DNA from 3 places in the Streptomyces africanus genome. Region 2 is predicted to be linked to each of the others. Evidence: riboswitches for the same ligand, from Rfam matches in the RefSeq annotation. Region 2 holds a riboswitch; each other region holds the start of a gene.
What was found. A riboswitch is a leader RNA that binds a small molecule or an ion and turns the genes downstream of it on or off. The one in region 2 is predicted to bind cyclic di-AMP.

Region 1 (7,764 bases), 1.2 Mb from region 2:
TCGTCGTCCTCCAGGGAGACGAACTCCGCCAGCGGGGCGCCTCCCGCGAGGTTCGGTGTCGCCATCGACTCCGGCAGCTGGGGCAGGTCGATCACGTTCAGCCGCAGCAGCCGGCCCGCCGAGGTGACCGCCCCCACCTCGCCGCGGGCGGTGGCGGGCACCGCCGAGACGATCACGTCGTGCTTCACGCGCTTGGCGCCGGCGTCCTCCGGGAACGGCTCCCCGTTCGCCGTACGGGCCAGCAGACCCGTCGAGGACAGCAGCACCCGGCACGGGTCGTCGGCCACCTGGAGCGGCACCGTGGCGACCGTGGCACCACCGGACTCCAGCAGGACCGTCCGCCGGTCGGTGCCGAACTTCTTGGCGACCGTGGCCAGTTCGGTGGAGACCAGCTTGCGCAGCTCCGTGTCCGAGTCGAGGATCCGGGTCAGTTCCTCGATCTCCGCGTTGAGCCGGTCCTTCTCCGCCTCCAGCTCGATGCGGTCGTACTTGGTCAGACGGCGCAGCGGCGTGTCGAGGATGTACTGCGTCTGCACCTCGCTCAGCGAGAACTGCTCCATCAGGCGCTGCTTCGCCTGGGCGGAGTTCTCGCTGGAGCGGATGACACGGATGACCTCGTCGATGTCCAGCAGGGCCGTCAGCAGACCCTCGACCAGGTGCAGCCGGTCGCGCTTCTTGCCGCGGCGGAACTCCGAACGCCGCCGCACGACGGTGAACCGGTGGTCGAGATAGACCTCCAGCAGCTCCTTCAGCCCCAGCGTGAGCGGCTGGCCGTCGACCAGGGCGACGTTGTTGATGCCGAAGGACTCCTCCATCGGCGTCAGCTTGTACAGCTGCTCCAGGACCGCCTCCGGCACGAAGCCGTTCTTGATCTCGATGACCAGGCGCAGACCGTGCTCGCGGTCGGTGAGGTCCTTGACGTCGGCGATGCCCTGGAGCTTCTTCGAGCCCACCAGGTCCTTGATCTTGGCGATCACCTTCTCCGGGCCGACCGTGAAGGGCAGCTCGGTGACCACGAGGCCCTTGCGGCGGGCCGTCACGGGCTCCACAGCCACCGTGGCGCGCATCTTGAACGAGCCGCGGCCCGTCTCGTACGCGTCCCGGATGCCGGACAGGCCGACGATGCGGCCGCCGGTGGGCAGGTCGGGGCCCGGGACGTGCTTCATCAGGGCGTCGAGATCGGCGTTCGGGTACCTGATCAGGTGGCGGGCGGCGGCGATCACCTCGCGCAGGTTGTGCGGCGGCATGTTCGTGGCCATACCGACCGCGATGCCCGAGGCCCCGTTGACCAGGAGGTTCGGGAATGCGGCGGGCAACGCCACCGGTTCCCGCTCCTGGCCGTCGTAGTTCGGGTTGAAGTCGACGGTGTCCTCTTCGATGGACTCCGTCATCAGGCTCGTCGCCTCGGCCATCCGGCACTCGGTGTACCGCATGGCGGCCGGCGGGTCGTCGTTGCCCAGCGAGCCGAAGTTGCCGTGGCCGTCGACCAGGGGGACACGCATCGAGAAGGGCTGGGCCATGCGCACGAGGGCGTCGTAGATCGACGCGTCGCCGTGCGGGTGCAGCTTGCCCATCACCTCGCCGACGACACGGGCGCACTTGACGTACCCGCGCTCGGGGCGCAGGCCCATCTCGTTCATCTGGTAGACGATGCGGCGGTGCACCGGCTTGAGGCCGTCGCGCGCGTCGGGCAGGGCGCGGGAGTAGATGACCGAGTACGCGTACTCGAGGAAGGAGCCCTGCATCTCGTCGACGACGTCGATGTCGAGGATTCTCTCCTCGTACGAGTCGTCGGGCGGCGGGGTCTTCGTGCTGCGGCGGGCCATCGCTGCCGGCTCCTTGCTGAAGCGTGAACGAGATCTGACGCCGACCATTGTGGACCGCCGCACTGACAACCGGGACCAGGGCCCGGTCTACGGGCCGCCCGGCGGAGGTTCGCAGGCGGGCCGAGGGCGCCGCTCGCCGGGTCCGGGCGGGGGAACCGGACGCTGCCGGAGGACTGCCGCGCACCGGCCGGTCCGAGGTTTCCCGCCGGTCTTCCGCCGGCCCCGGGCCGGGCCCGCCGTCACCACCGCACACGGCCCCCGGACGCTTCCCCCTCTCGCTCTGCGCGTACGCCCCCCGGGAACTTCACCAGGGCCCCGCACGCTTGCATACAGTGGCAGGACTCGCCAGGAAAACCGCGGTTTGATCGACCGCGCCGCGATCGAAGGGACGTACATGCCCATGGGTCACACGGCCACAGCCCAGGCAGGCTCCGGGGGCCTGACAGCGACCGAGCACCGCCTGGCCAACGGCCTGCGCGTGGTGCTCTCCGAGGACCACCTGACCCCGGTCGCGGCGGTGTGCCTCTGGTACGACGTCGGCTCGCGCCACGAAGTCAAGGGGCGTACCGGCCTGGCTCACCTTTTCGAGCACTTGATGTTCCAGGGTTCCGCCCAGGTCAAGGGCAACGGCCACTTCGAGCTCGTCCAGGGCGCCGGCGGCTCGCTGAACGGCACCACCAGCTTCGAGCGCACCAACTACTTCGAGACCATGCCCGCCCACCAGCTGGAGCTCGCCCTCTGGCTGGAGGCCGACCGCATGGGCTCCCTGCTGGCGGCGCTCGACGACGAGTCGATGGAGAACCAGCGCGACGTCGTCAAGAACGAGCGCCGGCAGCGCTACGACAACGTTCCCTACGGCACCGCCTTCGAGAAGCTGACCGCCCTCGCCTACCCGGAGGGCCACCCCTACCACCACACCCCGATCGGCTCGATGGCCGACCTGGACGCGGCCACCCTGGAGGACGCGCGCGCGTTCTTCCGCACCTACTACGCGCCGAACAACGCCGTGCTCTCCGTCGTCGGTGACATCGACCCGGAGCAGACCCTGGCCTGGATCGAGAAGTACTTCGGCTCCATCCCCGGGCACGACGGCAAGCCCGCCCCCAGGGACGGCACGCTGCCGGAGGTCATCGGCGAGCAGCTGCGCGAGGTCGTCGAGGAGGAGGTCCCGGCGCGCGCCCTGATGGCCGCCTACCGGCTGCCGCACGACGGCACGCGCGCGTGCGACGCGGCCGACCTGGCCCTCACCGTCCTCGGCGGCGGCGAGTCCTCCCGCCTGTACAACCGTCTCGTGCGGCGGGACCGTACGGCCGTGGCGGCCGGCTTCGGCCTGCTGCGGCTCGCCGGGGCGCCCTCCCTGGGGTGGCTGGACGTGAAGACGTCCGGTGACGTGGAGGTCCCGGTCATCGAGTCCGCCATCGACGAGGAGCTCGCCCGGTTCGCCGAGGAGGGCCCCACGGCCGAGGAGATGGAGCGCGCCCAGGCCCAGCTGGAGCGCGAGTGGCTGGACCGGCTCGGCACGGTCGCCGGCCGCGCCGACGAACTGTGCCGGTACGCCGTGCTGTTCGGCGACCCGCAGCTCGCCCTGACCGCCGTACAGCGCGTACTGGAGGTGACGGCCGAGGAGGTCCAGGAGGTCGCCAAGGCCCGTCTGCGGCCCGACAACCGCGCGGTGCTCGTCTACGAGCCCGTCGCCGACGAGACCGGCGACGCGGAGACCGCCGAGGACGCCGACACCACCGAGGACACCGCAGCCGCGGCCCTGAACGAGAACGAGGAGGCGGCCAAGTGACCGAGCTCGCCACGATGGACTTCCACCCCCAGCCGCAGGCCGGCGAGGCCAAGCCGTGGGCCTTCCCGGCCCCCGAGCGCGGCACGCTCGGCAACGGCCTGACGGTCCTGCGCTGCCACCGCCCCGGCCAGCAGGTCGTCGCCGTGGAGGTGCTGCTGGACGCCCCCCTGGACGCCGAGCCGGCCGGCCTCGACGGCGTGGCCACGATCATGGCCCGGGCCTTCTCCGAGGGCACCGACAAGCACTCCGCCGAGGACTTCGCCGCCGAGCTGGAGCGCGCCGGCGCCACCCTCGACGCGCACGCCGACCACCCCGGCGTGCGGCTCAGCCTGGAGGTTCCGGCCTCCCGGCTCGCCAAGGGGCTCGGCCTGATCGCCGACGCCCTGAGGGCCCCCGCGTTCGCGGACAGCGAGGTCGAGCGGCTGGTCCGCAACCGCCTCGACGAGATCCCGCACGAGCTGGCCAACCCCGCCCGCCGTGCCGCCAAGGAGCTCTCCAAGGAGCTGTTCCCCGCGGACTCGCGCATGTCCCGGCCCCGCCAGGGCACCGAGGAGACGGTCGCCGCGATCGACTCCGCGGCCGTACGCGCCTTCTACGAGAGGCACGTCAGGCCCGCCACGGCCACCGCCGTGGTCGTCGGCGACCTCACCGGCATCGACCTCGACGCCCTGCTCGGCGACACACTGGGCGCCTGGACCGGCACCGCGGCCGAGCCGCGCCCGGTGCCGCCGGTGACCGCCGACGACACGGGCCGGGTCGTCATCGTGGACCGTCCCGGCGCCGTCCAGACGCAGCTGCTGATCGGCCGGATCGGCCCGGACCGGCACGACCGCGTGTGGCCCGCGCAGGTGCTCGGCACGTACTGCCTCGGCGGCACCCTCACCTCCCGCCTGGACCGCGTGCTGCGCGAGGAGAAGGGCTACACCTACGGGGTGCGGGCCTTCGGCCAGGTCCTCCGGTCCGCCCCGGACGGGACCGGTGCCGCGATGCTCGCCATCAGCGGCTCGGTGGACACGCCCAACACCGGCCCCGCCCTCCAGGACCTCTGGACGGTGCTGCGCACGCTCGCCGCCCAGGGGCTGACCGACGCCGAGCGGGACGTCGCCGTGCAGAACCTGGTCGGCGTGGCGCCGCTGAAGTATGAGATGGCGGCGGCCGTCGCGAGCACGCTGGCCGACCAGGTCGAGCAGCACCTGCCCGACGACTTCCAGGCCACGCTGTACCGGCAGCTCGCCGAGACCGGCACCGTGGAGGCCACCGCGGCGGCCGTCAGCGCCTTCCCGGTGGACCGTCTGGTGACGGTGCTCGTCGGTGACGCGGCGCAGATCAAGGGCCCGGTCGAGGCCCTGGGCATCGGCGAAGTCGCGGTCGTCGCCGCCGAGTAGGGGCACGCGCGCGTAGGGGCCCTGGTTGTCTTCTAAGGCACCAGGGCTCCTTTATGCCCGAATTAGTGCGGAGGTTGCGTGTCTGCCCTGTGGGATGCGCTACAAAAACCCGGATCCGTTTGGGAATTGAAAGTGGACCCGCTTAGGTTCGTCCGGGCTGTTCGTCAGGCAGTGCGCCGCACCCGCGGCACCGGACAGTCATCGCCGAGTCCCCGTACGGCGCGAGCCAGGGGAGCCGGGGACCCACCGCAGTCCCTGGGGTGAATCGGACGCCCGCGCGAGCCGCGAGGGGGTCCGTAGGAGACCTTCCTGCTCCGAACCCGTCAGCTAACCCGGTAGGCGAGAAGGAAGGAAAGGACCAGGCACTCCATGGCGTTCACCCGCGCCACCGGGAAGCATCGTCGTCCCAGCCGCATGCAGCGCGGCACGGCCCGCGCGGCGGGCGTCGCGGCCCTCGCCACCACCGGTGTCATCGGCACCGTGGCCGCCCCGGCCTTCGCCGCCGAGCCCTCCGTCGAGCAGACCGGCCTCACCCCCGTCGTCACCATGGGCGACACCGTGGCCCAGCAGATCGACGCCCAGGCCGCCGCCCAGAAGCAGGCCGCCGAGGAGGCCGCCGCCAAGAAGAAGGCCGAGGAGGCCGCCCGCGAGCGAGCCGCCGAGGCGGCCAAGGAGGCCAAGGAGGCGGCCGAGAAGGCCCGCGAGGCCAAGGAGCGCGCCGCCCGCGAGGCCGAGCGCAAGCGCCTCAACACCTTCGTGCCCCCGATCTCCGGCTCGTACGTCTCCACCGGCTACCAGGCCAGCAGCGGCCTGTGGTCCTCCGGCAGCCACACCGGTGTCGACTTCCACGCCGCCAGCGGCACCTCCGTCCACGCGGTCGGCATGGGCGAGGTTGTCGAGGCCGGCTGGGGCGGCTCCTACGGCAACCAGATCGTGATCAAGATGAACGACGGCACGTACACCCAGTACGGCCACCTGTCGTCCATCGGCGTCTCGGTGGGCCAGAAGGTCACCCCCGGCCAGCAGATCGGCCTGTCCGGCGCGACCGGCAACGTCACCGGCCCGCACCTGCACTTCGAGGCCCGGACGAGCCCCGAGTACGGCTCCGACATCGACCCCGTCGCCTACCTCCGCTCGCACGGCGTGAGCGTCTGACGGCGCACCACTCCGCTTCCCCGAGGCCCCGGCTCCCCGAGCCGGGGCTTTCGGCGTTTGTGACGCCCGGCTGTCCAAAAAATATCCCTGGATTCCGGTCCGCCGTCGGAAATTCCGGCTCATTGCAATAGAGTCACGGAACACGTGTCACTCGTCGACGTTTCACGGGGATTAAACGGAGGTCGGTCATGCGCATTCCGGCGCACTCGGTGTGCACGGCCATCCGGGACGACATCGTCGCGGGTGTCTACGAACGCGGCGGCCGGCTGACCGAGGAACTCCTCGCCCGCCGCTACGGCGTCTCGCGCGTCCCCGTCCGGGAGGCCCTGCGCACCCTGGAGGCCGAGGGTTTCGTGGTGACCCGGCGGCACGCGGGCGCGTGCGTCGCCGAACCCACCGAGCAGGAGGCCGCCGATCTGCTGGAGATGCGGCTGCTGCTGGAGCCGCTGGGCGCGGCCCGCGCGGCCCAGCGCCGTACCGAGGCCCATCTGAAGGTCCTGCGCGGCCTGGTCAGGCTCGGCCAGGAGCGCGCCCGCCGGGGCAACAGCGACGACCTGCGCTCCCTGGGCGGCTGGTTCCACGAGACGCTCGCACAGGCCTCCGGCAGCCCCGCACTGACCTCGATGCTCACCCAGCTCCGCCACAAGATCGCCTGGATGTACACCGTCGAGGCGCCGGCCGGGCCCGTGGAGGCCTGGACCGAGCACGGCGCGATCGTGGACGCGGTGGCGCGCGGGGACAGTGAGCGCGCGCGGGCGGTCACGGCGCTGCACACCGAGCGCGCGACGGCCGCGCACCGGCTGCGTTTCGGCTCCGCCGGGGAGCGGGCCGAGCGTGTGAGGAACTCGCAACATCCCGTAAACACGGCGAGCCTGCGGCATTAACACAAGAGCCGTATACAAAGAGGAAGTAATTCGCGGGGGATTATTTCTGCTGCCCGGGAACGGGAAATTCACGACCCGCGACCGGAAATGGCGAAGGGCTCGTCCGATGAATTCGGACGAGCCCTTCAGGGTGTGCCTGACCAGGTGTACCGGATCAGGCGCGGAAGAACGCTCAGACGGTCTCGGGCAGTTCCTCGAGACCCTCGGAGACCAGCTTCGCCAGCCGGTCCAGGGCGGCGTCCGCACCCTCGGCGTCGGAGGCGAGGACGATCTCCTCGCCGCCCTGGGCACCGAGGCCGAGGACGGCCAGCATGGAGGCCGCGTTGACGGGGTTGCCGTCTGCCTTGGCGATCGTCACCGGGACGCCTGCGGCCGTGGCGGCTCGGACGAAGATGGAGGCGGGGCGGGCGTGGAGGCCCTCGGCCCAGCCGACGTTGACGCGGCGCTCAGCCATGTGTTGCTGCCCTTCGGTTTTCAGGGTTGTCTAGACCAGTTTCCCATACGTGAAGCTGCCGGAGCGGTCCTGATGCACCGCCCCGGGTGCCGTCGGATCGCGGCCTCGACCCGACTGACGCCCTCCACAGACTGCCTCGCGCCGTTGTCAGACGCCAGACGTACTCTGGGGCCCATGCAGACCTCGCCGGACCGGCACGAGTATCCCGCCCACTGGGAAGCCGACGTGGTGCTGCGCGACGGTGGCACCGCGCGCATCCGGCCCATCA
Region 2 (7,764 bases):
TTTCCACGAGGGCACACGGGGGGCGGCAGGCCTCCCGCGTGCCGACAGGAGGTCGGCCATGAAGGTCACCAGGGCTGCTCTGCCCTTTCTTCCGTTCTGCCAGCGTCTGCTGCCGAGCCGGCTGGCGGGACTCTCGCTGGCGCTCCTGAAGGCCACCGCCCTGGAGATCGCGATCCTGGCCGGGCATCTCCTCCTCTATCCCTCCGGCATCACCCAGGAGCGCCGGGCCCCCGCCCCGGCGCTCCCCCCGGGCGGCGCCGCCCAACTGCCCACGGAGGCCAAGCCCCCGGTCGTCCTGCTGCACGGCTTCATCGACAACCGCTCGGTCTTCGTCCTGCTGCGCCGCAGTCTCGCCCAGCACGGCAGGCAGCAGATCGAGTCCCTCAACTACTCGCCGCTCACCTGCGACATACGTGCCGCGGCCGAGCTGCTCGGCCGTCATATAGAGGAGGTCTGCGAGCGCACCGGAGCCCAGCAGGTCGACGTCGTAGGGCACAGCCTCGGCGGCCTGATAGCGCGTTACTACGTGCAGCGGCTCGGCGGCGACACGCGCGTGCGGACCCTCGTGACACTCGGCACGCCGCATTCGGGCACCCGGGTGGTGCCCCTGGCCAACGCGCACCCCATCGTGCGCCAGATGCGCCCCGGCTCACCGGTGCTCGAGGAGCTCACTCGGCCGGCCCCGGGCTGCCGTACGCACTTCGCCAGCTTCTGGAGCGACCTGGACCACGTGATGGACCCGCCGGAGACGGCCTGTATCGACCATCCCGATCTGACGGTGCAGAACGTGCGGGTGACCGGCATCGGTCATCTCGCCCTGCCCGTGCACCCCGCCGTCGCCAACGGAATACGGCAGGTTCTCGACACGGCCCACGAGGGTGAACCGTCCGTCGGCCGGACCGGCGGTCTGACGGTGGCCTGAGACTCGTCATACAGCCGGCACAGAGCGTCGAACCACCGATCAGCCTCGAACAAACCTCGAACACAGGGCCAAGTCCGTGCCCGCAGTCCGCCAAAACACGGCCGAATGCCCGTTTCCTGCGCGCGCGAAACCTGCCGAAGATTGTCGTGCCCGCGTACCGCCGGGTACAGTCGCCGCACTGCTCTGGCAGCCCCTGTTGTCGAGGCGAAAGAGAAGTTGGTGAACGACCGTCACCCGTCGGGGACCATGACCCCGGCTCCGGCTTCCGACGCCGACTCGGCGCACCACGCGTCGTACGGCACCCAGGAAGCCCAGTACGGCGACTTCACCACGTACGGCGACTACGCCGCCACCGGATTTGACACCACCGGTACGGACGGCACCGGTTTTGAGGCCACCGGCCACACCACCGCGACGTTCGCCACCGACCCCCTCTTCGGCGACATGCCGGGCAGCGGCCACGGCACGGGCACGTACGACACCGGCCACTGGCCCACCGGCACGCACGAGAACCCGCAGTACGACGCGTACGCGGCCCAGCACCACGCCGCCTACGACACGGGCGTCTACGACACGACGTCCTGGTCGGCCGCCCAGCAGCCGCTCTCGGTCATCCCGCCGCAGGCCACCTCCCCGGACAGCACCGGGCAGTGGGACACGGGTGCGTGGCTCCAGCCCGACCAGTCGGGCAATCCGGCCGACCAGACCCAGCAGTGGGAATGGGGGACCCAGGCCTTCGACACCGGTGCCTACGACGCCACGCAGTGGAACACCGACGGCGCCGGCGCCCCGGCCCCCGACGCGTACGAGCAGCACGGCGAAACCTTCGAGCAGCACGAGACGGCGACGTTCGAGCAGGTCGCCTACGACGAAGCCGACGGGGCCGCCTACCACGACCCCGCCCCGGACGGCGGCGAGCCGACCGCCACCGGCGAACTGCCCACCGTGGCCCCGCTCCTGGACGGCCAGGAAGAGGCGAGCCCGCGCGCCGGCTCACGGGCGGCCGCGCGCGCCGGGTCCCGTTCCCGCCGCCGCACGCCGCCCAAGCGCTCGGCGCTGCTGACCATCGCGGTGCCCTCGGCGTGTGTGATGGGCGTCGCGGGGATCGCCGCCGCCTCCGTCGGCACCTTCACCGACGACGGCGCCGCGGAGGCGCACACGACCGCGGCGGACGCGCAGCCGGTGAAACCGGTCGCCGCGAACAACAAGCTGGACACGCAGCTCCAGAGCCTCGCCGCCGGCGCCGACGACTTCGCCGACCGGGCCAGCCGTACGCAGGAGCGCATCGACCTCAAGGCCCAGCAGGCGGCCGAGCGCAGGCGCGCGGCGGAGGAGGCGGCCCGCAAGGAGCGGCTGCGCCCCAAGTTCGCCCTGCCGGTCGCCCGGCACGGACTCAGCGCCTACTACGGCCAGTCCGGCATCAACTGGATGTCCCTGCACACCGGCATCGACTTCCCCGTCTCGTACGGCACGACCGTCATGGCCGCGACCGACGGCACCGTCCGCACGCAGTGGAACAGCGCGTACGGCAACATGCTGATCCTCACCGCGAAGGACGGCACGGAGACGTGGTACTGCCACCTCTCCACCTACACGGTCCCCTCCGGTACGACCGTGAAGGCCGGCGATCCGATCGCGCGCTCGGGCAACTCGGGCAACTCGACCGGCCCTCATCTGCACTTCGAGGTGCGCCCGGCCGGGGGTTCGGCGATCGACCCGCTCCCGTGGCTGCGCAGCCACGGCATCGACCCGACGTAACGTCCCGGCAGCCCCCGCCCGTCGAGTGAACGGGGGCTCGTCTCTTACGACTACAGCTTCTCCACCGGCGCGTACCGCAGCAGCAGCCGCTTCGGCTTGGTGTCCCCGAAGTCGATGGTCGCCTCGGCGTTCCCGCCCGTGCCCTTCACCGCCACGACGGTGCCGAGCCCGAACTGGTCGTGCGTGACCCGGTCCCCGACCGCCAGGGAGACGACCGGCTTCTCGGAGGTCCGGCGCGTGGCGAAACCGGACGCGCCCGACGCCGACGAACGGGAGCGGGACGACGACAGCGAGGCCGCCACCCCGGAGACCGGGCCGGAGGACGCGGGCGCGGTGGCTCCCGTCCGCTTCCACTCCACGTAGGCCGGCGGGATCTCCTCCAGGAAGCGGGAGGGCGGGTTGTACGACGGCTGACCCCAGGCGCTGCGCAGGGTGGACCGCGTCAGATACAGGCGCTCCCGCGCGCGCGTGATGCCGACGTACGCCAGGCGCCGCTCCTCCTCCAGCTCCTTGGTCTGGCCGAGCGCGCGCATGTGCGGGAAGACGCCGTCCTCCATGCCGGTCAGGAAGACGACCGGGAACTCCAGGCCCTTGGCGGTGTGCAGGGTCATCAGCGTGATGACGCCGTCGCCGTCCTCCTCGTCGGGGATCTGGTCGGAGTCGGCGACCAGCGCGACCTGTTCGAGGAAGTCGGCCAGCGTGCCCCCCGGGGCGGCAGCCCCTGGCGTCTCCGTGCCCTCACCGCGCTCCTGCTCGAACTCCATGGCGACGGCGGCGAGTTCCTGAAGGTTCTCGATCCGGGTCTCGTCCTGCGGGTCGGTGGAGGCCTGCAACTCGGCGAGGTACCCGGTGCGTTCCAGGACGGCCTCCAGCACCGTGGCCGGTCCGGCGCCGGACTCGACGATCGTGCGGAGGTCCTCCATCAGCGTGTTGAACCGCTTGACGGCGTTGGTGGAGCGCGCGGCCATGCCGTACGCCTCGTCGACGCGCTTCAGCGCCTGCGGGAAGCTGATCTTCTCCCGTTGGGCGAGGGCGTCGATCATCGCCTCGGCGCGGTCGCCGATGCCCCGCTTGGGGACGTTGAGGATCCGGCGCAGCGGCACCGAGTCCTCCGGGTTGGCCAGCACGCGCAGGTAGGCCAGGACGTCCCGGACCTCCTTGCGCTCGTAGAAGCGGACGCCGCCGACGACCTTGTAGGGCAGGCCGACGCGGATGAAGACCTCTTCGAAGACGCGGGACTGGGCGTTGGTGCGGTAGAAGACGGCGACGTCGCCGGCCTTCGCCTCGCCGGCGTCCGTGAGGCGGTCTATCTCGTCGGCGACGAACTGCGCCTCGTCGTGCTCGGTGTCGGCGACGTAGCCGGTGATCGTGGCGCCCGCGCCCGCGTTGGTCCACAGGTTCTTGGGGCGGCGGGACTCGTTGCGCTCGATGACCGCGTTGGCCGCGCTGAGGATCGTCTGGGTGGAGCGGTAGTTCTGCTCCAGCAGGATCGTCGTCGCGTCCGGGTAGTCCTCCTCGAACTGGAGGATGTTGCGGATGGTCGCGCCGCGGAAGGCGTAGATCGACTGGTCGGCGTCACCCACGACGCACAGCTCGGCGGGCGGGACGTCGTCCGGGCCCGGCGGGACGTCGACGGGGTGCTCGGTGGTGCCGACGAGCTCCCGGACGAGGGCGTACTGGGCGTGGTTGGTGTCCTGGTACTCGTCCACCAGCACGTGGCGGAAGCGGCGACGGTAGTGCTCGGCGACGTCCGGGAAGGCGCGCAGCAGGTTGACCGTCGTCATGATCAGGTCGTCGAAGTCCAGGGCGTTCGCCTCGCGCAGCCGCGACTGGTACATCGCGTAGGCCTGGGCGAGGGTCTTCTCGAATCCGTCCGTGGCCTGGGCGGCGAAGTCCTCCTCGTCGATCAGCTCGTTCTTCAGGTTGCTGATCTTGGCGCTGAAGGACTTCGGCGGGAAGCGCTTGGGGTCGAGGTCCAGGTCGCGGCAGACCAGGGCCATCAGGCGCTTGGAGTCGGCGGCGTCGTAGATCGAGAACGAGGACGTGAAGCCGAGCTTCTTGCTCTCGCGGCGCAGGATGCGCACGCACGCGCTGTGGAAGGTCATCACCCACATCGCGTTCGCCCGCGGGCCGACGAGCTGCTCGACGCGCTCCTTCATCTCGCCGGCGGCCTTGTTGGTGAAGGTGATCGCGAGGATCTGCCCCGGGTGCACGTCCCGCTCGGCGAGCAGGTGGGCGATGCGGTGCGTGAGCACGCGGGTCTTGCCAGAGCCGGCACCGGCCACGATGAGCAGCGGGGAGCCGGAGTGGACGACGGCGGCGCGCTGGTTGTCGTTCAGCCCCTCCAGGAGGGCGGCGGTGTCCACCGGCGGGCGCGGGGCGCCGTCGCGGTAGTAGGCGTCCCGGTCCGGGGGCACGTCGAACTTCCCGCCGAACAGATCGTCCGGAACCGGCTCCGGTACGTGATCGTCCTCGGGTGGCGGCGGGGGCTCGTCCGCGGGGCCCCGCTGGGCCTGGAGGTCCGCCAGGAAGCTGTCGTCAAAGAGGCTGCTCATCGCTCTCCGAGTCTAGGGCGCCCCACTGACAGCCCGCCGCCGCCCTGAGCACATCGCCGAAAGACCCCCCTCGTCACCCTGCATCCCCACATGATCACGGCCTGCTACGGACGTCACAATCATGGACGACTCGTGACCAACCACCCTTGACCGGTCACTCTCGGCGACGCTCCGGGATAAGGTCACGAAAATGTATCGGGCATATCACCCATCAACCTTCACAAGGGCCACACCAGTTGGCTACCGTGCGGGCAGGCCGCACGACCCCCACCGGCGAACGTCGCCGGGCCGCGCGGCCTCCGCCGAGTCCGGTGTGCCGCAGCGGCAGCCGGAGCCGGGGACCCAACCGAGAACTCTGGGGTGAATCGGCCCGACTCCCTTCGCGGAGACGGCCGTAGGGCAACCCTTCCGATATACCCGCCCGAACCCGACAGCTAACCCGGTAGGCGGAGCATGGAAGGAGTCGCCTCCCTTGGCGTCGCACCGCAAGTCGCGTCCCGCTGGTACGCGCGTCGCAGGCATACGGACCCCCGCCCTGGCAACGGCGGCCCTCACATCCGTGGCCCTGCTGTCCCAGTCGGCCAACGCCGCCCCCGAGGCCGATGACAAGCCGAGTCTCGAGGAAGTCGAGAAGAAGGTCGACGACCTGTACCGCCAGGCCGAGTCGGCGACCGACAAGTACAACTCGGCCAAGGAGAAGACCACCAAGCAGCGCAAGCGCGTCGACACCCTCCTCGACGACGTCGCCGAGCGCACCCAGAAGCTCAACGAGGCACGGGAGGAACTCGGTTCCTTCGCCGCCGCCCAGTACCGCACCGGTGCCTCCGCCCCGGACACGGCGACGTTCCTGCTCGCGGACACCCCGCAGGACTACTTCGACCAGACCCAGCTGATGGGCCGGATGACCGGCCGTCAGAAGGTCGCGGTCGACGACTACGTCACCCAGCAGTCCGAGACGATGAAGAAGCGCCAGGAGGCCACCGAGAGCCTCGAGACGCTCACCGAGACGCAGGGCGACCTGAAGACGGCCAAGGCCACCGTCCAGCGGAAGCTCGCCGACGCGCGCGAACTGCTGTCGAAGCTGACCGCCGAGGAGAAGGCACGGCTCGCGGCGATCGAGCGGGAGAAGCAGCAGGAGGCCGCCCGCAAGGCCGCCGAGCTGGCCCGGCAGCAGGCCGCTCAGCAGCAGGCGCAGGAGCAGGCCGCCCAGCAGCAGGACAGCGGCTCCTCGTCGACGGGCTCCGGCTCGTCCACCTCGACGGCCCCGGCCGACTCCTCGTACGCCACCAAGGCCGAGAAGGCGCTCGCCTTCGCCCGCGCCCAGATCGGCAAGCCGTACGTCTGGGGCGCCGTCGGCCCCGGTTCCTACGACTGCTCCGGCCTCACCCAGGCCGCGTGGAAGGCCGCGGGCGTCACCCTGCCGCGCACGACCTACGACCAGGTCAACGCCGGCACCACGGTCTCCCTGGCCGACGCCCAGCCCGGTGACCTGGTCTTCTTCTACGACGACGTCACCCACGTCGGCATCTACATCGGCAACGGCATGATGATCCACGCCCCGAAGCCCGGCACCTATGTGCGCGAGGAGTCGATCTACTACGACGGCCAGTCGGCGATCCACAGCGTGGTGCGGCCGGCCTGAGGGCCGTACGTCATGGAGGGCACGCGCGCGTGAGGGTGCTCTCGCGTTTTTGAGACGCCCGCGCGCGTGCCCCGCTCGCAACGCGCGCGGCGCCTCCTAGCATCGGGCCCATGCCCGGCCCCTCCCCCTCCACCGCCTGGTGGGCGCAGCGCGCGCCGTCCGCCAGCGCCGCCGTGCTGACGACCGGCACCCTGTCCGTCGGTCTGGATCTGGCGGGGTACGGCGGCCTCTCCCGTATCGCTCTCGGTCTGGCCTGCGCGGCCTGGCTGATGCTCGCCGTGGACTTCACCCTGCGGCTGCTGCTGGCCGGCACGAAGTTGCGGTCGTACGCGAGGGTGCCGGGCCTCGTGGACACCGTGGCGACGGCGGCCCTCACCACCGTGGCGGCGACGGCCGTCCTGGGCACCGGCTTCTCGGCGGTCGGCTCGCAGGCTCTGGCCGCGGCCCTGCTGGTGCTGGCCCTCCTGCTCTGGCCCGTGGCGCTGGCCCGCCCCGCGCAGGACGGGGAGCGGCGCAGGCCCGGGACGGTGTTCGCGCGCTGCATGGCCACGCAGGGGCTCGCCGTGCTCGGCGCCACACTCGCCGCCACCGAGTCGGCCGCCTGGCTCGCCCACGCGGCTCTGGTGCTGTTCTGGCTGGGGCTCGTGCTGTACGTCCTCGCCCTGGCCCGTTTCGATGTGCGGCAGGTGGCCGAGGGGCGCGGCGACCACTGGCTCGTGGCCGGGGCGCTCGCCCTCTCGGCGCTGGCCGGGGCGCGGCTGATCAGCTCCGACAGCGCGCGCCTGTACCTGTGGAACGTCGACGACCGCGGCACCCTGCGCAACGTGACCGTCGTGCTCCTCGTACTCACACTGGCCGGTTGCGCCGTCCTGCTCGCCGCCGAGTTC
Region 3 (7,764 bases), 1.9 Mb from region 2:
CCCGGCGGGCCCGCCTGCGAACCGTCCCAGGCGCGGATGCGCACGGGAAGCGGTGCTCCCAGCAACTGTGCGAAGAGGCCCTGGAGCCGCGGCGCGGCGTCTGCCATGGTGTACACCTCCGTGACGAGGAATCCCGGAATGTCCGACACCACGTAAACACCTGCGGGGCCTTCGCGCAGTCCCCGGCACGCGTCATGACTGGGCAAAACCACCACGCCGAAGGAACGGGAACGCCGAAGGACCTCCCGCACCACGGATGGCGGGAGGTCCTTCGGCGGAGTCCTTCGTCAGGCGGGCGGCCGACCGGAGGTCAGGAGGCCTTGGCCTTCTCCTCGGTCTTCTCCTTGGCCTTGGCCTCGGACTTCTCCTTCGGCGCGGCGGCGACCGGGGCCGGCTTCGCGGCCTCGTAGAACTCCTCGCGCGGCGTCTCGATCGCGCCGAGCGAGACGACCTCGCGCTTGAGGAACATGCCGAGCGTCCAGTCGGCGAAGACGCGGATCTTGCGGTTCCAGGTCGGCATCGCCATGCCGTGGTAGCCACGGTGCATGTACCAGGCGAGACGGCCCTTGAGCTTGATCTTCATCTTGCCCATGACGATCATCGCCACGCCCTTGTGGAGGCCGAGTCCGGCCACCGCGCCCTTGTTGGCGTGGGAGTAGTCCTTCTGCGGGAAGCCCCGCATGCCGGACAGGACGTTGTCGCCGAGGACGCGGGCCTGCCGCAGCGCGTGCTGCGCGTTCGGCGGGCACCAGGCGTTCTCGTTGCCCGCCTTGCGGCCGACGAGGTCCGGGACCTGGGCGTTGTCGCCCGCGGCCCAGATGTAGTCGGTGCCCTTGACCTGGAGGGTGGTCTCGCAGTCGACGTGACCGCGGGGCCCGAGGGGCAGGCCGTAGCGGGAGAGGACCGGGTTGGGCTTGACGCCGGCGGTCCAGACGATCGTGTTGGAGTCGACCTCGAGGCCGTTCTTCAGCACCACGTGGCCGTCGACGCAGGAGTCCATGGAGGTGGACAGGTAGACCTCGACACCGCGGCCCTCGAGGTGCTCCTTGCCGTACTTGCCGAGCTTGGGACCGACCTCGGGGAGGATCTTGTCGGCGGCGTCGACGAGGATGAAGCGCATGTCCTCACGGGACACGTTCTTGTAGTACTTCGCCGCGTCCCGGGCCATGTCCTCGACCTCGCCGATGGTCTCCGCACCGGCGAATCCGCCGCCCACGAAGACGAAGGTGAGCGCCTTGCGGCGGATCTCCTCGTCGGTGGTGGAGTCGGCCTTGTCGAGCTGCTCGAGGACGTGGTTGCGCAGGCCGATGGCCTCCTCGATGCCCTTCATGCCGATGCCCTGCTCGGCGAGGCCGGGGATCGGGAAGGTGCGGGAGACCGCGCCGAGCGCGACGACCAGGTAGTCGAAGGGCAGCTCGTACGCCTCGCCCACCAGCGGGGCGATCGAGGCGACCTTGCGGTCCTGGTCGATGCTGGTGACCCGGCCGGTGAGGACCTCCGCCTTCGGCAGCACGCGTCGCAGCGGGACGACGACGTGGCGCGGGGAGATGTTGCCGGCTGCGGCTTCGGGGAGGAAGGGCTGGTAGGTCATGTACGACCGGGGGTCGACGACCGTGACGGTCGCCTCTCCGTAACGCATCTTCTTGAGGATGCGCCGAGCTGCGTACAGGCCTACGTACCCACCGCCTACTACGAGGATCCTGGGACGCTCCGTGGTGCTCATGCCATCGAGTATCCACCCGCTTCAGGGGGGTGGCTCGTGCGCCCCTTCACAAGCTCCGGCAGGGTGTGTGTTATCCTCCGCGACCCCCGTGATCCATGTCATGGTGACAACCCGGATCGATTGTGCACTGCGGGTCGTTGTCAATGCCGCGTGAGCTGCCTCTCTGGCCCGCGGACCCCCCTGTGAGCCCTCCGTCGGACCCTCTTCCGCGCACCTGCCCAGGGACGCCCATACCATGCTTCTGAACACGTTCAAAGGCCTCTTGGGCCCCCAGAAGGGTCAACGCGACCCTTCTCGTCGCCCTGGAGTGCCGAATTCCTTGTGAAGAACTTCACGAACTTTTCCGGAGGGCTGCGTCCGGGGGGCTCGCGCGAGCCCCCCGGACGCGCTCAAACGTGATCCATGCCTGCTCAGAAGCGGCCTGGAGCCCGTCCTGGGTGCCCTAGGCGACGGACCACGCGATGCCGTCGAGGATGTCGTGCTCGCTGACGACGACCTCCTCCGCGCCGATCCGCTCCATGATCGACAGCAGGACGAGGGCCCCCGCCCCGATCACGTCGACCCGGCCCGGGTGCATGGAGGGCACGGCCGCGCGCTCGGCGTGCGTGGAGCGCAGCAGCCACTCGGTGATCTCGCGGACCCGGTCATGGGAGACACGGGAGTGGTGGATGGCGGCCGAGTCGTACTCGGGCAGCTCCTGGGCGATCGCCGACACGGTCGTCACGGAGCCGGCGAGGCCCACCAGCGTGCGGGCCTCGCGCAGCGGGACCGTCTCCTCGGCGAGGTCGAGGGCGGCCTCGATGTCCGCCCGCATGGCCGCGATCTGCTCCGTGGAGGGCGGGTCGCTCACCACCCCGTCCCGGACCAGGTGCCGCTCGGTCATGCGGACACAGCCGATGTCCACCGAGCGTGCCGCCCGCACCCGGTCGTCGCCGACGACGAACTCGGTCGAGCCGCCGCCGATGTCCACGACGAGGTAGGGCTTCGGCAGGTGATCGCGCCCGGCGAGCTCCTTGGTGGCGCCGGTGAAGGAGAACTCGGCCTCCTGGTCCCCGGAGATCACCTCGGGCTCGACGCCCAGGATGTCCAGCACGCCGCGCACGAACTCGTCCCGGTTCTCGGCGTCCCGGGAGGCGGAGGTCGCCACGAACCGCAGCCGCTCCGCCCCGTGCTCCTTGATGACCCCGGCGTACTCGCGGCAGGCCGCGAAGGTCCGCTGGAGCGCCTCGGGGGCGAGCCGGCCGGTGCGGTCGACGCCCTGCCCGAGCCGCACGATCGTCATCCGGCGGTCCAGGTCGGTCAGCTCCCCGGTGGCCGGGTCCGCGTCGGCGACCAGGAGCCGGATGGAGTTCGTACCGCAGTCCACGGCGGCGACACGGCTCACTGGGCGTCCTCCTCGACGGTCGTCACACACGCACCCTTGCGCCACCACTGGGGCAGCATGGCCAGCGCCTCGTCGCCCAGGGGGTTCACGCCCGGCCCCGCGGCCAGCGAGTGCGCCACCAGCACGTGCAGGCACTTCACCCGGTCCGGCATGCCGCCCGCGCTCGGGAAGTTCTTCAGCTCCTCGATCTCGTCACGACGCCGGATGTAGTCCTCGTGCGCCGCCCGGTACGCCGCCGCCAGCTCCGGGTCCGCGGCCAGCCGCTCGGTCATCTCCTTCATCACGCCGTTCGCCTCCAGCGTGCCGATCGCCGAGTTCGCCTTCGGGCACGTCAGGTAGTACAGCGTCGGGAAGGGCGTCCCGTCCGGCAGCCGCGGGGCCGTCTCGACGACGTCGGGCTGCCCGCACGGGCACCGGTGCGCGATCGCGCGCAGGCCGCGCGGGGGCCGGCCGAGCTGCTGCTTGAAGGCCTCGACGTCCGCGTCGGTGGGCTCGGTGCGCGGAGTGGTCGGCGGGGGCGTTTCCATGACTGTGTTCAGGCTGTCTTTCTGGGTTCAGGTCACTGGCTGGGGTCCGGGTTCACTGGTCGGAGGCGTCGGCCTTGTCGACCCCGTCCCAGACGTTCGAGTACCAGGGGCGGTCGGCCGCCCCGAGGTCGGAGTGCGACTGCTTCGCCGCGTGCGGGTCGACGACGATGAACCCCGTCTCCCCCGGCATGACGTAGTGCAACCGCTGCCGGATCTGCTGCTCCGCGTACGCGTCGTCCTGCCAGCGCGCCTTCTGGTCGCGGAGCCGTTCGACGCGCTGCCGGGCCTGCTGCTGTTCGCGCTGGAGGTCGTCGATCTCGGCGCGCTGCGAGACGTACTCCCGCATCGGGTAGGCCAGGGCCACGATCAGCGAGCACATCACCAGGGCGAGCAGCGCCGCCCGGCCGGTCAGCCGCGAGCGGCGGGCCTGGCGCTTGGTCTGGGAGCGGTAGACCCGGGCCGCGGTCTGCTCGCCGAGCAGCCGGATCCTGGTCGCGGTGGAGAACCGGTCCCGGTCCTTCACGGCCATCTGTCCGCCTCCCGCTCCACCGTCATACGCGCGTACGTCCCCGGACACGGTACGGGACCGAGTACGAGGACGTACGTACGACGCTGCTACTTACGGGCCGGGTCAGCCCTTGAAGCGCGGGAAGGCCGAGCGGCCGGCGTACACCGCCGCGTCGTCGAGGATCTCCTCGATGCGCAGCAGCTGGTTGTACTTGGCGACGCGCTCGGAGCGGGCCGGGGCGCCGGTCTTGATCTGGCCGCAGTTCGTGGCGACGGCCAGGTCGGCGATGGTGACGTCCTCGGTCTCGCCGGAGCGGTGGGACATCATGCACTTGAAGCCGTTGCGCTGGGCCAGCTCGACGGCGTCCAGGGTCTCGGTCAGGGATCCGATCTGGTTGACCTTGACCAGGAGCGCGTTGGCCGCCCCCTCCTCGATGCCGCGGGCCAGGCGCTCGGGGTTGGTGACGAACAGGTCGTCACCGACGAGCTGGACCTTGTCACCGAGCTTGGCGGTGATGGTCTTCCAGCCCTCCCAGTCGTCCTCGAACAGCGGGTCCTCGATGGAGACGAGCGGGTACGCGTCGACGAGCTCCGCGTAGTACTCGGTCATCTCGGCCGCCGAGCGCTCCTTGCCCTCGAAGGTGTAGACGCCGTCCTTGTAGAACTCGGACGCGGCGACGTCGAGCGCCAGGGCGATCTGCTCGCCGGGGGTGTAGCCGGCCTCGTTGATCGCCTCGAGGATGAGGTCGAGGGCCTCGCGGTTGGAGCCGAGGTTCGGGGCGAAGCCGCCCTCGTCGCCGAGGCCGGTGGCCAGGCCCTTCGACTTCAGGACCTTCTTCAGCGTGTGGTAGACCTCGGCGCCCCAGCGCAGGGCCTCGGAGAAGGACTCCGCGCCGATCGGGGCGATCATGAACTCCTGGATGTCCACGTTGGAGTCGGCGTGCGAGCCGCCGTTCAGGATGTTCATCATCGGCACCGGCAGCAGGTGCGCGTTGGGACCGCCCAGGTAGCGGAACAGCGGCAGGTCGCTGGCCTCGGAGGCGGCGTGGGCGACGGCGAGGGAGACGCCGAGGATGGCGTTGGCGCCGAGGGAGCCCTTGTTGTCGGTGGCGTCCAGGTCGAACATGGCCTGGTCGATCAGGCGCTGCTCGGTGGCGTCGTAGCCGACGAGCTCCGGGCCGATCTGCTCGATGACCGCGAGGACGGCCTTCTCCACACCCTTGCCGAGGTAGCGGTTCGAGTCGCCGTCGCGCAGCTCGATGGCCTCGAAGGCGCCCGTGGAGGCGCCGGACGGGACGGCGGCACGGCCGGTGCTGCCGTCGTCGAGGCCGACCTCGACCTCGACCGTGGGGTTGCCTCGGGAGTCCAGGATTTCCCGGGCTACGACGACGTCGATGGACGGCACGAGCATCTCCTTCTTCATGTGACGCGGGTACGCGGGCCGCGTGGACCCGGCGAGGCGCGGGCCGCGGTGGCTCGCGACATGAGCCTAACCGGCTCCGGGCGATCGGCCACCGGGTCGCCCACCCCATGGACAGAACCGAGAGTAAATTGTTTCCGAACGGAACAAAGCCGGATCGCAAAGACCGGCAGAAAAAACCCCGCCCCGGTGCGTACGGGGGAAGACGCACCGGGGCGGGGAGCCCGTGGGGACGGGGCGGGCCGCCGCTTACTTCAGGTGCAGCTGCTGGCCCGGGTAGATCAGGTTGGCGTCCGTGACGATGTCCTTGTTCAGCTCGAACAGCTTCTCCCAGCCGCCCTCGACCTTCTGCTCGGTCGCGATCGAGCTGAGGGTGTCGCCCTTGACGACCTTGTACTCGCCGTCACCCTTCTTGACCTTCTTGCCGGTCGGGGTGGTGACCGTCTTCTGGGTCTGGGCCGGGCGCTCGTCGGAGCGGGAGGCCGGCTGCTGCTCGGTCTGGCGGGTCTCGGTGGAGCCGCTGCTCTGCTCGGAGCCGCCGCTGTAGCCGGCGCTCGACAGGCCCTTGCCGCAGACCGGCCAGGCACCCTTGCCCTGGCTCGCCAGGACCTTCTCGGCGACCTGGATCTGCTGGTCCTTGCTGGCCTGGTCGGCGGTGGAGGCGTACTGGGTGCCGCCGTACGCGGACCAGGTGGAGGCGGAGAACTGCAGACCGCCGTAGTAACCGTTGCCGGTGTTGATGGACCAGTTGCCGCCGGACTCGCACTGGGCGACGGCGTCCCACTCGGAGGCGGTGGCGGCGGAGGCGCTGCCGGACGCCATCAGCGGGGCGGCGACGGCGGCACCGGTGACACCGGCGATGGCGATGACCCGAGAGGTCTTGGACGGACGGCGGTGCGTGCCCTTGCCGGAAAACAGCATGGAGAGATCCCCTCACCGACGCCTGCGAGGTGAGCTGTCGGGTTCGGGCCGGTTGAGTTGCCCGGCCGCGCCCCTCCCGGGACACGGCTTCACCCCAAGCCCTTCCGGCACAACCGGCCGGTCGGGCACTTACCTTGGGTCCCCCGCTCCTGCCTACGGCGCTTGACGCGACGACTGTTCCCGTGCGGCCGCTGGCAGGATTCGGCGTTGCGGCAGCCGGGGCTCGCGGTGACGAGCGGTCATGACCGTAGACACGCGATCCGCGGAATTTCAAAGACGATCAGGGCTTCTGAGATCTATCTCTCACCGCACCGATAAGGGACATTCAGCGCGAACCGTGACGTGAACTCGCACGGTTTCGGGGTGACTTCCGCCCCCGTTTCCGGACTGCCCCACCGGCTACTTCTCGTCCGCTTCGCCCTCTACCGTGAGCTTCTGACCGGGGCGGATGAAGTTCGGGTCAGTGCCGACGGCCGTCTCGTTCCCGACGTAGAGCGCGTGCCACCCGCCACTCAGGTCAAGGGAGTTCGCGATGGACCAGAGACTGTCGCCGGGGCGGACGATGTAGGAGCCGTCCGTCGCCTCCCGCGAGGCCTCGCCGGCGCGCGAGGCGTGCCGTCCGGCGGACCCGGACGTACGGCCGTCCTCGGCCGCGGTGCCCTCGTCGGCGCTGGGGCCGCGGTGGCGGCCGGCGGCGGTGTCGGGTTCGGTTTCCGTTCCGGTTGCGGCGGGTGCCGAAGAGTCGTCGCCCTGACGGGAGTTGTCGGGCTTGTCACTCTCGGGGGCGGGCGACGGGTCCTGCGTCGAGGAGTCGGCAGAATCGGATGACTTGTCGGACTTGGTGGTTTCGCCCTCCGGGGTCGACTGCCCGTCAGGAGACGACTCGACGGAGTCGAGCAGTCCGGGCGAGTCCGTCGGAGCGGACGAGTCGGACGTGTCCGGGCTCTTGTCCTGCTCCAGGCCGGAGAGCAGCCCGCAGGTGCGCCACGCGCCGACCCCCTGGTCGGCGAGGATTCTCTCGGCCACGGCTATCTGCTGGGAGCGGCTGGCCAGGTCGGCGCTCGGGGCGTAGTCGAGGCCGCCGTGGTTCTCCCAGTCCTCCTGGGACAACTGGAGGCCGCCGAAGTATCCGTTGCCGCTGTTCTGGCTCCACGCGCCGCCGGTCTCGCAGTCCGCGACCCGGTCCCAGGTCGTGCCGTCGGCCGCGCTGGCACCGGAGGCCCCGAGGAGCGGGATCGCGATGGCGGAGCCGGTGACCCCGGCCGCGACGAGGAGAGCCGGA

Region 1: another riboswitch for cyclic di-AMP. It lies ahead of QF034_RS30255 (M23 family metallopeptidase); the one in region 2 lies ahead of QF034_RS25055 (C40 family peptidase).
Region 3: another riboswitch for cyclic di-AMP. It lies ahead of QF034_RS16140 (LysM peptidoglycan-binding domain-containing protein); the one in region 2 lies ahead of QF034_RS25055 (C40 family peptidase).

Annotation. Positions count from the first base shown of each region.
Region 1 is NZ_JAUSYP010000001.1:6,521,830-6,529,593, forward strand. Features, by position in the region: gene QF034_RS30240 (DNA gyrase/topoisomerase IV subunit A) at 1-1,826, opposite strand, end outside; gene QF034_RS30245 (M16 family metallopeptidase) at 2,221-3,618, shown strand; gene QF034_RS30250 (M16 family metallopeptidase) at 3,615-5,003, shown strand; cyclic di-AMP (ydaO/yuaA leader) riboswitch at 5,196-5,359, shown strand; gene QF034_RS30255 (M23 family metallopeptidase) at 5,373-6,158, shown strand; gene QF034_RS30260 (GntR family transcriptional regulator) at 6,347-7,042, shown strand; gene QF034_RS30265 (HPr family phosphocarrier protein) at 7,215-7,496, opposite strand; gene QF034_RS30270 (bifunctional acetate--CoA ligase family protein/GNAT family N-acetyltransferase) at 7,671-7,764, shown strand, end outside.
Region 2 is NZ_JAUSYP010000001.1:5,368,339-5,376,102, reverse strand. Features, by position in the region: gene QF034_RS25070 (lipase family alpha/beta hydrolase) at 59-922, shown strand; gene QF034_RS25065 (M23 family metallopeptidase) at 1,028-2,680, shown strand; gene pcrA (DNA helicase PcrA) at 2,731-5,235, opposite strand; cyclic di-AMP (ydaO/yuaA leader) riboswitch at 5,526-5,699, shown strand; gene QF034_RS25055 (C40 family peptidase) at 5,708-6,877, shown strand; gene QF034_RS25050 (SLAC1 family transporter) at 6,988-7,764, shown strand, end outside.
Region 3 is NZ_JAUSYP010000001.1:3,516,419-3,524,182, forward strand. Features, by position in the region: gene QF034_RS16110 (SAM-dependent methyltransferase) at 1-107, opposite strand, end outside; gene QF034_RS16115 (NAD(P)/FAD-dependent oxidoreductase) at 311-1,723, opposite strand; gene QF034_RS16120 (Ppx/GppA phosphatase family protein) at 2,166-3,107, opposite strand; gene QF034_RS16125 (DUF501 domain-containing protein) at 3,104-3,634, opposite strand; gene QF034_RS16130 (FtsB family cell division protein) at 3,687-4,163, opposite strand; gene eno (phosphopyruvate hydratase) at 4,266-5,546, opposite strand; gene QF034_RS16140 (LysM peptidoglycan-binding domain-containing protein) at 5,811-6,482, opposite strand; cyclic di-AMP (ydaO/yuaA leader) riboswitch at 6,487-6,653, opposite strand; gene QF034_RS16145 (LysM peptidoglycan-binding domain-containing protein) at 6,882-7,764, opposite strand, start outside.